3 linked regions of the Hahella chejuensis KCTC 2396 genome follow. The protein of the gene in region 3 binds, or shares a complex with, the protein of the main gene of each other region. Links are inferred from orthologs where the notes say so. Each region holds a gene or a part of one and is shown on either strand. Other genes may lie near its edges.

Region 1 (3,112 bases), 2.8 Mb from region 3 along the record:
ATCGCAGACAACGGACCAACTGATCAATGGCGGGCGTCAGACTGGAAGACATATATGGATGCTACTCCGTCATTAAAACGGCATTTTGAAATTAGGAGGAATGCCCAGACCTGCAGTCATGTTGGACATCTTATCCTGGTTGTTCTTTTCCACTTTACGCACGGCGTCATTCACAGCCGCCGCCAGCAGATCTTCCAGGATTTCTTTCTCTTCCTGCATCAAACTGGCGTCGATCTCCACTTTTTTCACATCATGGCGACCATTCATGACAATTTTGATCAAACCGCCGCCGGACTCTCCGCTCACTTCCGCGTTAGCCAGTTCTTCCTGGGCTTTCTGCATCTGTTCCTGAATCTTTTGGGCCTGTTTCATCAAGTCGCCCATGTTACCTTTAATCATATGTCTACTCCTGAATAATAGGCTCAATACTGTTTTCGATGACCGCTGCGCCGAAACGCCCCGCCATCATCTGAATATTGGGGTCATTGCGAATGGCCGTCTCCGCCTGCTGTTGCAGCTCCGCCCTGCGTCGCTCCGCATACTGCAGCGGCGTCAACCATTTCGATTCGCCGGCTGAAACTTCGATTTTAACCGCTTCGCCCATGAATTCCGACACCGCTGCGCGCAAGCGCTCGCGTTGCGCCTCATTGAAAAAGTCGAGATGCTCGCGATCAATCGTGAATATGACCAGGCCCGGGGTCACCGCCTCCAGTGCGCAGCGCTGCGCCAGAGTGGCGGTCATTCCGCTAATGGCGAGGCGTTTGACCGCATCCTTCCAGACCATTCCCTGCATGGTAGGCTCGCCCTCCAATGGCGGCGTCAGCGGACCCGCCGGGGACTTCTTAACGCTATTCGCGGCGACAACGGGAGGGGTCGTATTCACCGACCCAGCCTCCCCAGGTCCTGGGTGCAGGCCTGGAACAGACTCAGTTACTGACTTTGGGGGCGGGGCTATTGCCTCCCTTCCCTGTGGCTCCCGGGCTGGCGCAGCCGCCTGAGGTCTCTCCTCTTTTGGCTGCGGGTTCGCCACTGGCGCGGCATGACTTCCATCGTCGGGATAACCGGTTTCCGCTGGATAGCCAGAAAAACCATAGTCCGCGTCGGAAGGCCCTGGATCATCGGCGAAGTACGCATCGTAATCATCTACTGGCGGCGGTTCTGCTTCAGAATGCCCGGGGGGTGGCCGCTCTATGGGTTGAGCAGGCGTTACAGGCGCAGCGTCAATGACCGGCGCTTCCCCCTGATTAGACGGCTCTTGCTTCTGTGGCCCTTGTTGTGAGAGCCCCTGGCGGGGCGGCTCTTGCGGCGACGGCGTATCGCGTTTTTCCGCAACCTGCTGCGGCGGTTCCGGCTGCGGCGCTGCAATCTCTTGCCTGGGCTCAGGCGTGGCTTCTACAGCTGGAGCCGGCTGCGCCGCTACAGCCGTCTCAGTCTGGGATGGCCCGGGTTGAGCGCTTTCCTTATCGTCGTCAGCCGAGGCTGCGGACGAAGCAGCGGAAGGCGCTTGAATCTGCCTTGCTGATTTGATGTTCGGGCGGAAGGCGATCATCCGCAACAAGGCCATCTCAAATCCCGTACGCGGATCAGGCGCCAGGGCCAGATCTTTACGCCCCATCAAGGCAATCTGGTAATAAAGCTGGGTATCTTCCGCCGTCAGCGTTTGCGCCAGTTCGGAGACTTGCTGCTGATCGCCAAAGCTGTTGTCGACGCCGCCAGGCACCGCCTGCTCCACCGCCACGCGATGCAGCAGTTCCGCCAGCGCCTGCAGCACATAGGCGTAATCCGGCGCGAACTGGGCCATATGATTGACTTGCGCCAGCATCGCAGCACAGTCCTGCGCGGCGATGGTGCGCAACAAGTCAATGACTACATGCTTCTCAATCGTCCCCAGCATTTCAATGACGTCTTTCGCCTCCAGCTTGCCATCGCCAAAAGCGATGGCCTGGTCAGTAAGACTCATTGCGTCCCGCATGCTGCCTTCCGCCGCACGCGCCAGTTCCCACAAGGCCGCTTCTTCCGCAGGCACATTCTCCGCCTGCAACACATGGGTCAAGTGGCTAACGATACGTTGCGGCGACAGATTCTTGAGATTGAACTGCAAACAGCGCGACAGGATAGTAACCGGTAGTTTTTGCGGATCAGTGGTGGCCAGCAGAAACTTAACGTGAGGCGGCGGCTCTTCCAGGGTCTTCAACAGGGCGTTGAAGCTGGAATTGGAGAGCATGTGCACTTCGTCAATGAGATAGATTTTATAACGGCTGCGGGTAGGCGCGTACTGGACATTGTCCAGCAGCTCACGCATGTCTTCAACCTTGGTGCGCGACGCCGCGTCGATTTCAATCAGATCAACGAATCTGCCTTCGGCGATTTCCCGGCACACCCCGCACTCTCCACAAGGAATAGCGCTAACGCCTTGTTCACAATTGAGGCATTTGGCGAAAATTCTCGCAACCGTGGTCTTACCAACGCCGCGAGTACCGGTGAATAGATACGCGTGGTGCAGACGGTCCTGATTCAGGGCGTTGGTCAGCGCTTTGAGAACATGCTCCTGCCCCGCCATTTCCGCGAAATTGCCGGGACGCCATTTTCTGGCTAGAACCTGATATGCCATGCCACTCCTATCGATTCATAGCGATTACGATATTGCTTCAAATTGCTCACCCGGCCCGCCATAGCCTATACGGCGCTCTCTTTGGAAGAACGGAAAATTCAAACGCATACATTAGCATGCAAGGGGTTTTCTGTCACCGAAACGACTTTGCGCAGACGCAGGAAAACCATCGCAGGAATCGTGAAATCAACGGGGAAATTAGATACGTGAGGGAGGAGTTGGAGGTAGCCCTACCAGCCACACCCCGGCACACAGATCCACCGCTGTGGCTGCTCCCTTCCGGGCCTGACCAGGTTCACGGTTTCTTGTTGCGAGGGGACCGGCAGAGCCACCATAGCAAGTCAAGAACAGCTGTTCTTCACAAGTGGCGCGCATCATAACAAAGTCAGATGGCGGGCTCAAGCATGAAAATGACAGAAATTCCGTCGCTTAGGAATTGTGTTTCTTTTCCGCTCGACGGATAAACTCTTCGAGGATAATACGGTATAACTCGTCCCCCAG
Region 2 (3,153 bases), 5.5 Mb from region 3 along the record:
TCTTCCAACACCATCAGGTTGCCAGCGTGAACATCCGCATGAAAAAAGTCGCACTGGGTTAAACTGGCGAACCAGGTATTCATCGCTGTAATCAGCGTCTTTTCCGGATCAGAGCAGTATTTGCGAATAGTTTCCAGATCCGTTAGAGGCACGCCATAGAAGCGCTCCATGGTTAACACTCGCATGGTGCTGGCTTGCTCATATACGGTGGGCACGACCGCTTGATCGTTTCCGCTACTCACCAGAAACTCTCTAAACTCCTTGAGATTGGCCGCCTCCTGATAGAAATCGCATTCTTCCATCATGGTTCGCTGGATCTCTTCCACAATGCCCGATAGCGACGTCCAGGAAAGCTTTGGCGCCAAATATTCGACCACCCGCGCAGCAACGTACAAGAAGTTCAAATCCGTCAGCAGGACATTGCGAACACCCGGCTTTTGAACCTTAATGACCACATCCTCGCCTGTCACCAAACGAGCCGCGTGAACTTGCGCGATAGATGCGGATGCCAGCGGCTTGGTGTCGATATGCGAATATATCGACTGCAATGGCCGCTTGAATTCTTCCTTCAGAATTTTCTCGATTTGCGAATAGGGCAGTGGTTTGGTTTTATCCAAACACAGTTGAAACTCTTCAACATAATCGGCAGGGAAAAATGTTGGTGAACTAGCGATAAACTGCCCCAACTTAATGTATGTGGCCCCCAGTTCTTCAAAAGTCTGTCGCAGAAGCCTCGGCGCAGGCGCGCGATTTCCCTTCAACCAACCAAGGCCAACCTTGGATATGACCGCCGCCGTCTGTCCAATTCTGGCGGCTCCCTTTACTGCGTTAACAATCTTTCCCATAAGCTTTTCCACTCTTGCTGAGATTCAAACTCTGTCTGCATTCAGGGGCGATACATCCTTGCCGAGCGTCATACCCGAGCGGGCGACGCGCCGTGATCTTTCCAGTTCGAACAGATTCACGGCGCTTTCAGTTTAACTGACTATAGCCTCATCGGCATAACAACATAGACAGCATCTCTGGTATCGACGCCTTCCACCAAGGCGCTGCTATTCGCATTAGAAAGAGTCACTTTGACCTGCTCATCATCCAGTGCGTTAAGAACGTCAATCAGATAGCCCACGTTGAAGCCAATTTGCAAAGCTTCATGGGGGTATTCCACTTCCAGGCTATCCTCCGCCTCTTCCTGATCCGGGTTATTTGCAAATACTTTCAACAAACCCTCTTCAAACTGCAGACGAACGCCGCGAATACTTTCATGCGACAAAATACTCGCGCGCGACAGCACACCTTTCAAAAGGACTCTGTCTGCGAGCATCACTTTATCCCCGGACCTAGGGATAACCCTTTGATAATCAGGGAACTTTCCATCAATTAACTTAGAAGTAAAAGTAAAATGCCCTACACTGGCCCGCACGTGGTTATCGCCGAACACCAGAGTACAGGACTCATCTGTATCATTGAGAAGACGACCTAACTCCAAAATCCCCTTACGCGGCACAATAGGTTGGCGCTTTTCACTAACGCCTGTTTGCAGTGACACATTAGCGAGAGCCAGACGATGGCCGTCAGTTGCGACAGTGCGCAGGCCCTGCTCATCCAGCTCCATCAGCATGCCATTCAGATAATAACGAACATCCTGCTGGGCCATAGCGAAAGCTGTCGCATCGATCAGACGCTTGAGTTCTCTCTGCGGCAACGTGACTTTCACACTTTCAGGTTCTTCCTCTACATTAGGGAAGTGCTCCGCTGGCAATGTGGACAATATGAAATGGCTACTGCCATAACGAACATTCAAGCGTCCATCTTTCAGCTCAATACCAATAGCTGCGCCTTCGGGAAGGGCGCGGCAGATATCCGTGAACTTCTTGGCGGGAACGGTGATTCTTGATTCGTGCTCAATGTTTACATCGCTAATTTCTGCGACCAGCTCTACTTCCATATTAGTGCCGGTGATAACCAGCTTTCCGTCTCTGGCGTCAAGCAATACGTTGGCGAGCACTGGCATCGTCTGGCGTTTTTCAACCACTCCAGAAATCATTTGCAATGACGTGACAAGCGCCTCTCTGGTTATAGTGAGCTTCATGTAATATCCCGTTTCTATAAACTCTTAAATCACTGAAAATATTGCTATTTTAAACTAAATTCTTTGGTCGCTATCAAGCTAGCGGCGCACATGCACGCCTAACTAGCTGGTTAACATGCGCATAAAATTCTGATAATCGTCCCGCAGAGTGGGATCGCTTTGTTGAAGTTCTATCATTACCTTGCAGGCATGCAAAACAGTAGTGTGATCACGCCCCCCAAACGCCTCACCGATTTCCGGCAGGCTGTGATTGGTCAGCTCTTTAGCCAGCGCCATGGCCATCTGCCTTGGACGGGTAATTGAGCGGGTGCGACGCTTTGACAGAATATCCGCGATGCGGATTTTGTAATATTCCGCCACTGTTCTCTGGATATTATCGATACTCACCTGTTTCTCATGCAGCGCCAGCAGGTCCTTCAAGCATTCGCGAATAAACGCTGGCGTGATCTCCTGCCCAGTAAAATGAGCATTGGCGATCACCAGCTTCAATGCGCCTTCCAGCTCTCGAACGTTAGAGCGAATTTTCTGCGCAATGAAGAAAGCGGATTCACTGCTTAAGTGGACATTGGCCTGCTCCGCCTTTTTCATCAGAATCGCCACCCGGGTCTCTAATTCCGGCGGCTCGACCATCACCGTTAGCCCCCACCCGAAGCGAGACTTCAGGCGCTCTTCCATGTGATCGATTTCTTTTGGGTAGCGGTCACAGGTCAGAATCATCTGCTGACCACCCTCCAACAGGGCGTTAAAGGTATGGAAAAATTCTTCCTGAGAGCGTTCTTTGCGCGCGAAGAACTGAATATCGTCAATCAGCAACGCATCCACAGACCGGTACAACCGCTTGAACTCGTTGAAAGCATTCAGCTGCAACGCCTTCACCATATCCGCAACAAATCTCTCGGAATGTAGATAAAGAATCTTCGCGTTGGGATTCTTCTTGAAAATGGCGTTACCCACCGCCTGCATCAAGTGAGTTTTCCCCAAGCCAACGCCGCCATATAAGAATAGTGGGTTGTACGCGCTGCCCGGATTATCCGCCACTTGCATGGCCGCCGCCCGCGCTAACT
Region 3 (2,910 bases):
CGCGAATCTGTATATCTCGAGCGATCTCCTCCGGGGTAGGAGGATCGGCGCGGGACCAGCGCTTTAATTGGTCCAGGTTGCCGTATAAAGGCAGATTGTAAGTCGTGTGCATATAGAGAAGGCTTCGAGCAATGTCGCCTTTTATATCGTCAGGAGGATCGATAATGCCGAATACCTGGCGGATGCCGCACTCGTCGGCTTTGACTTCATTGCCTAACTCTTCGAATTTGGCTGCACGGCGCTCCAGTTCAAAACGGGCGTCTTCCGGATAGATGTTGTGCAGATCAGACGCCATGCGGCGATATGCCTCGTTGTTCTCCCTGCATTGTCGGGGTGTGCCGCACTCCAGATTGTCTCTGATCCAAAGCGACGAATAGATATAACTTTCGGTGACCAGAATACTTTTCTTGCTGAACTCTTTTTTGCAAAAGAAAGTCTTGCCGCCATCGGCATAAAGCTTGCCCCAGAATTCTTCCTTGAGTGTCTGCTTGGGATCATTGAATTTGGTCTGGGCATGGGTGACGTTAAGCAAGCCCGCCATGAAAACACCCAGTAGGACGGTGACTGTGTTCCTCATTTGCGGATCCGTAATCTGATTGTTTTTATTCGGTGATACGCAGGGCCGTTGACATGGTCAGGGCTAAGCGGACCCATTTACACCTATATTACAAATTGTCAGCAAAGTACAGTGTAAACAGGCCCGCTTCCGATGATAGGGGGTCGGTGGGGCGACTAAGCGCAGGGCGTTAACCCCGGCAGGGTTACTTGAGGCGATCTTTGATTCGTTGATAGCCGCTACGTAACTCTTCGCCCATTTTTTTTGCGGTTTCACTGATTTCCTTGCCAGTTTGGCCCGCTTCCTGGCCTGCCTGCTGCAGTTTGCCGACAAACTTATCCCACTCTTTTTCAAGATCCTCCCACTCGTCCCGGACTTCCGCCTTGGCCAGATTCAGCTGTAGCCGTAACTCGTCCCTTTCCTGCTTGAGTGAGTCTTTAAGTCTTTTGATTTCGTCTTGCAGTGTGCTCATGCTTCATCTCTCCCGATGATTTAAGTTCCATTAATCATAGACAGCAACGGCGTTAAATGGTTGATCTGCATCAACCTGGGGTGGCTTTTCAGTGACGGATTTTCGGTCAGGAAGCAGATAATCCTGCGCCCGCCAGCTCCAACGCGGCGTAAGTCAGGGTAGACCAAACAGGAGTACTATCCAAGCCCTTTATGGACCTGTCAGCGGCCTGACAGGCTTGGTGGATGTTTCGCAGTCGGGCTGCGTTAAAGCGAGGTATAAAGCGTTTGTATAAGGTCCAGCGATTCTTGAAAACCCTCTCTTTCTGCAGCGCCTGCTCCAAGCCCTGGGAGGTTTGCGAGTGTTTGTAGAGTTTGGCGAGCAGTCGCACTTCGCGGGCCAATGACCAAAGTACTATGCTGGGCTCGAAGGATTCCGCCTGCAGAGTTTGCAGGACTTTCAGCGCTTGCTTCGGGTTTCGCTCCAGACAGGCGTCCACCAGATTAAACACGGTGAACTTGTTGCTGTTGGATATGCCGCGCAGGACTTGCTCTTCGTCCAGATTGGCGTCGTCGGACAATAGACGCAGTTTCTCCATCTCCTGTCGGGCCGCCAGTAAATTGCCCTCAACATGATCGCATAATGCTTTCACTGCGCCGGATGTAGGGGTGAATCCTAATTTGTGCAGGCGCTGATTTATCCAGTTGGGCAGTTGATCATGACTGACCGGCCATACCTGAACGTGAAGACTATGTGTCTCAATTGACTTGAACCACTTTGTATTAAGGGTGGAGGACTCAATGCGATCACTGATAATCAGCATCAGGCAGTCTTCAGGTGGGTTTTCGCTAAAGGCGGCGAGCCGTTTTTTGCCGCCATCGTTTGGCAGACTGTCCAAGTGAACTTCAAGTAACTTCTTCTCGCCAAAGAGGGAGAAAGACTGAGTGTGCTCGTCAAGAGCGCTCCAGTCGAAGTTTTTGGGAGCGTGAAAGACGATGCGCTCGCTGAATCCCTGTTTACGGCTGAATGCGCGTATCTCGTCGCAGGCTTCCTGACGCAACAGTGGTTCATCCCCGCTCACCACAAATACGGCGGGGGGATGTTTGTTCAGGTTACTTTGCAGCTGCTCCGGTTTGATGCGCATGAGAAAGACTCAGTTCGCCGCCGGCGCCGAAGCTTGCTCGCTATATACCGCCAGACGATTGAGTATTTCCGTGGCGAGTAACTTGTCCAGATCGTCGCGGATGCTGTTCTCTTCCTTTTCTTTGCCAAGTACGCTGAGTTTGTCATATTGGTAAGACTGGAATTGCTGTAGCGACGTTGTTTGAATCAACGATTCTCCCTGAGCGTCAGTCAGGCTGAAAGTGACTTTGCGGGAAAGCTCATATTCTGCGGCGTTGGCGCTGCTGTCCAAACTGACGGCGCGACGGCTATTTTCAATGCCGCCTATCGCCAGGGTGGGTGCATCCGCTCCACCATCGCTGACTTGAACGGAAGCTTTCTGCAGGCGCTCGCGAATTTGTCCGCAAAGCACCCTGGCGTCGCCCTCCGGGCAGCTCAGATTGAGCGCCTGGAGGGAAGGGGATAGCTCCATCTGACCGCGCAAATGAAAGCCGCAGGCGCTGACGAGAACGCTGACAATCCCCGCCAGCATTAGTCTGATACCGATATGCATCGCTTTACTTCACCACGATGTTGACCAGTTTTCCTGGTACGACGATGACTTTAACGACGGTTTTGTCTTCCATGAAACGTTGAACGTTTTCATCATCGAACGCCAGTTTCTCCAGCTCATCTTTGTTGGCGCTTGCCGCCGCCTGAATACGCGCGCGCAGTTTTCCGTTCACCTGAACGACCAGTTCGATGCTGTCTTTCTCCAGCGCTTTTTCATCCAGTTGCGGCC

What was found.
Region 1: the proteins of holA (region 3) and dnaX are in contact, whole or in part, in a cryo-EM structure (PDB 8GIZ), measured with the Escherichia coli proteins. The link is inferred for Hahella chejuensis KCTC 2396 from one-to-one orthologs.
Region 2: the proteins of holA (region 3) and dnaN are in contact, whole or in part, in a cryo-EM structure (PDB 8GIZ), measured with the Escherichia coli proteins. The link is inferred for Hahella chejuensis KCTC 2396 from one-to-one orthologs.

The regions. Positions count from the first base shown.
Region 1 is NC_007645.1:2,681,499-2,684,610, reverse strand. What follows is about bases 8-2,963. They hold dnaX (DNA polymerase III subunit gamma/tau), read right to left. Parts: upstream 2,612-2,963; coding sequence 404-2,611; downstream 8-403. Other genes in these bases: HCH_RS11835 (YbaB/EbfC family nucleoid-associated protein), read right to left, coding at 73-399; recR (recombination mediator RecR), read right to left, coding at 8-52. Outside these bases: more of recR, read right to left, coding at 1-7; HCH_RS11825 (RimK family alpha-L-glutamate ligase), read right to left, coding at 3,041-3,112. UniProt on the Escherichia coli protein: Part of the beta sliding clamp loading complex, which hydrolyzes ATP to load the beta clamp onto primed DNA to form the DNA replication pre-initiation complex.
Region 2 is NC_007645.1:820-3,972, reverse strand. Bases 38-3,034 are described here. They hold dnaN (DNA polymerase III subunit beta), read right to left. Parts: upstream 2,090-3,034; coding sequence 986-2,089; downstream 38-985. Other genes in these bases: dnaA (chromosomal replication initiator protein DnaA), read right to left, coding at 2,192-3,034; HCH_RS00015 (ABC1 kinase family protein), read right to left, coding at 38-845. Also shown: more of HCH_RS00015, read right to left, coding at 1-37; more of dnaA, read right to left, coding at 3,035-3,153. UniProt on the Escherichia coli protein: Confers DNA tethering and processivity to DNA polymerases and other proteins. Acts as a clamp, forming a ring around DNA (a reaction catalyzed by the clamp-loading complex) which diffuses in an ATP-independent manner freely and bidirectionally along dsDNA.
Region 3 is NC_007645.1:5,494,789-5,497,698, reverse strand. Bases 144-2,897 are described here. They hold holA (DNA polymerase III subunit delta), read right to left. Parts: upstream 2,152-2,897; coding sequence 1,135-2,151; downstream 144-1,134. Other genes in these bases: leuS (leucine--tRNA ligase), read right to left, coding at 2,687-2,897; lptE (LPS assembly lipoprotein LptE), read right to left, coding at 2,161-2,682; HCH_RS24065 (hypothetical protein), read right to left, coding at 762-1,028; HCH_RS24070 (endonuclease), read right to left, coding at 144-577. Outside these bases: more of HCH_RS24070, read right to left, coding at 1-143; more of leuS, read right to left, coding at 2,898-2,910. UniProt on the Escherichia coli protein: Part of the beta sliding clamp loading complex, which hydrolyzes ATP to load the beta clamp onto primed DNA to form the DNA replication pre-initiation complex.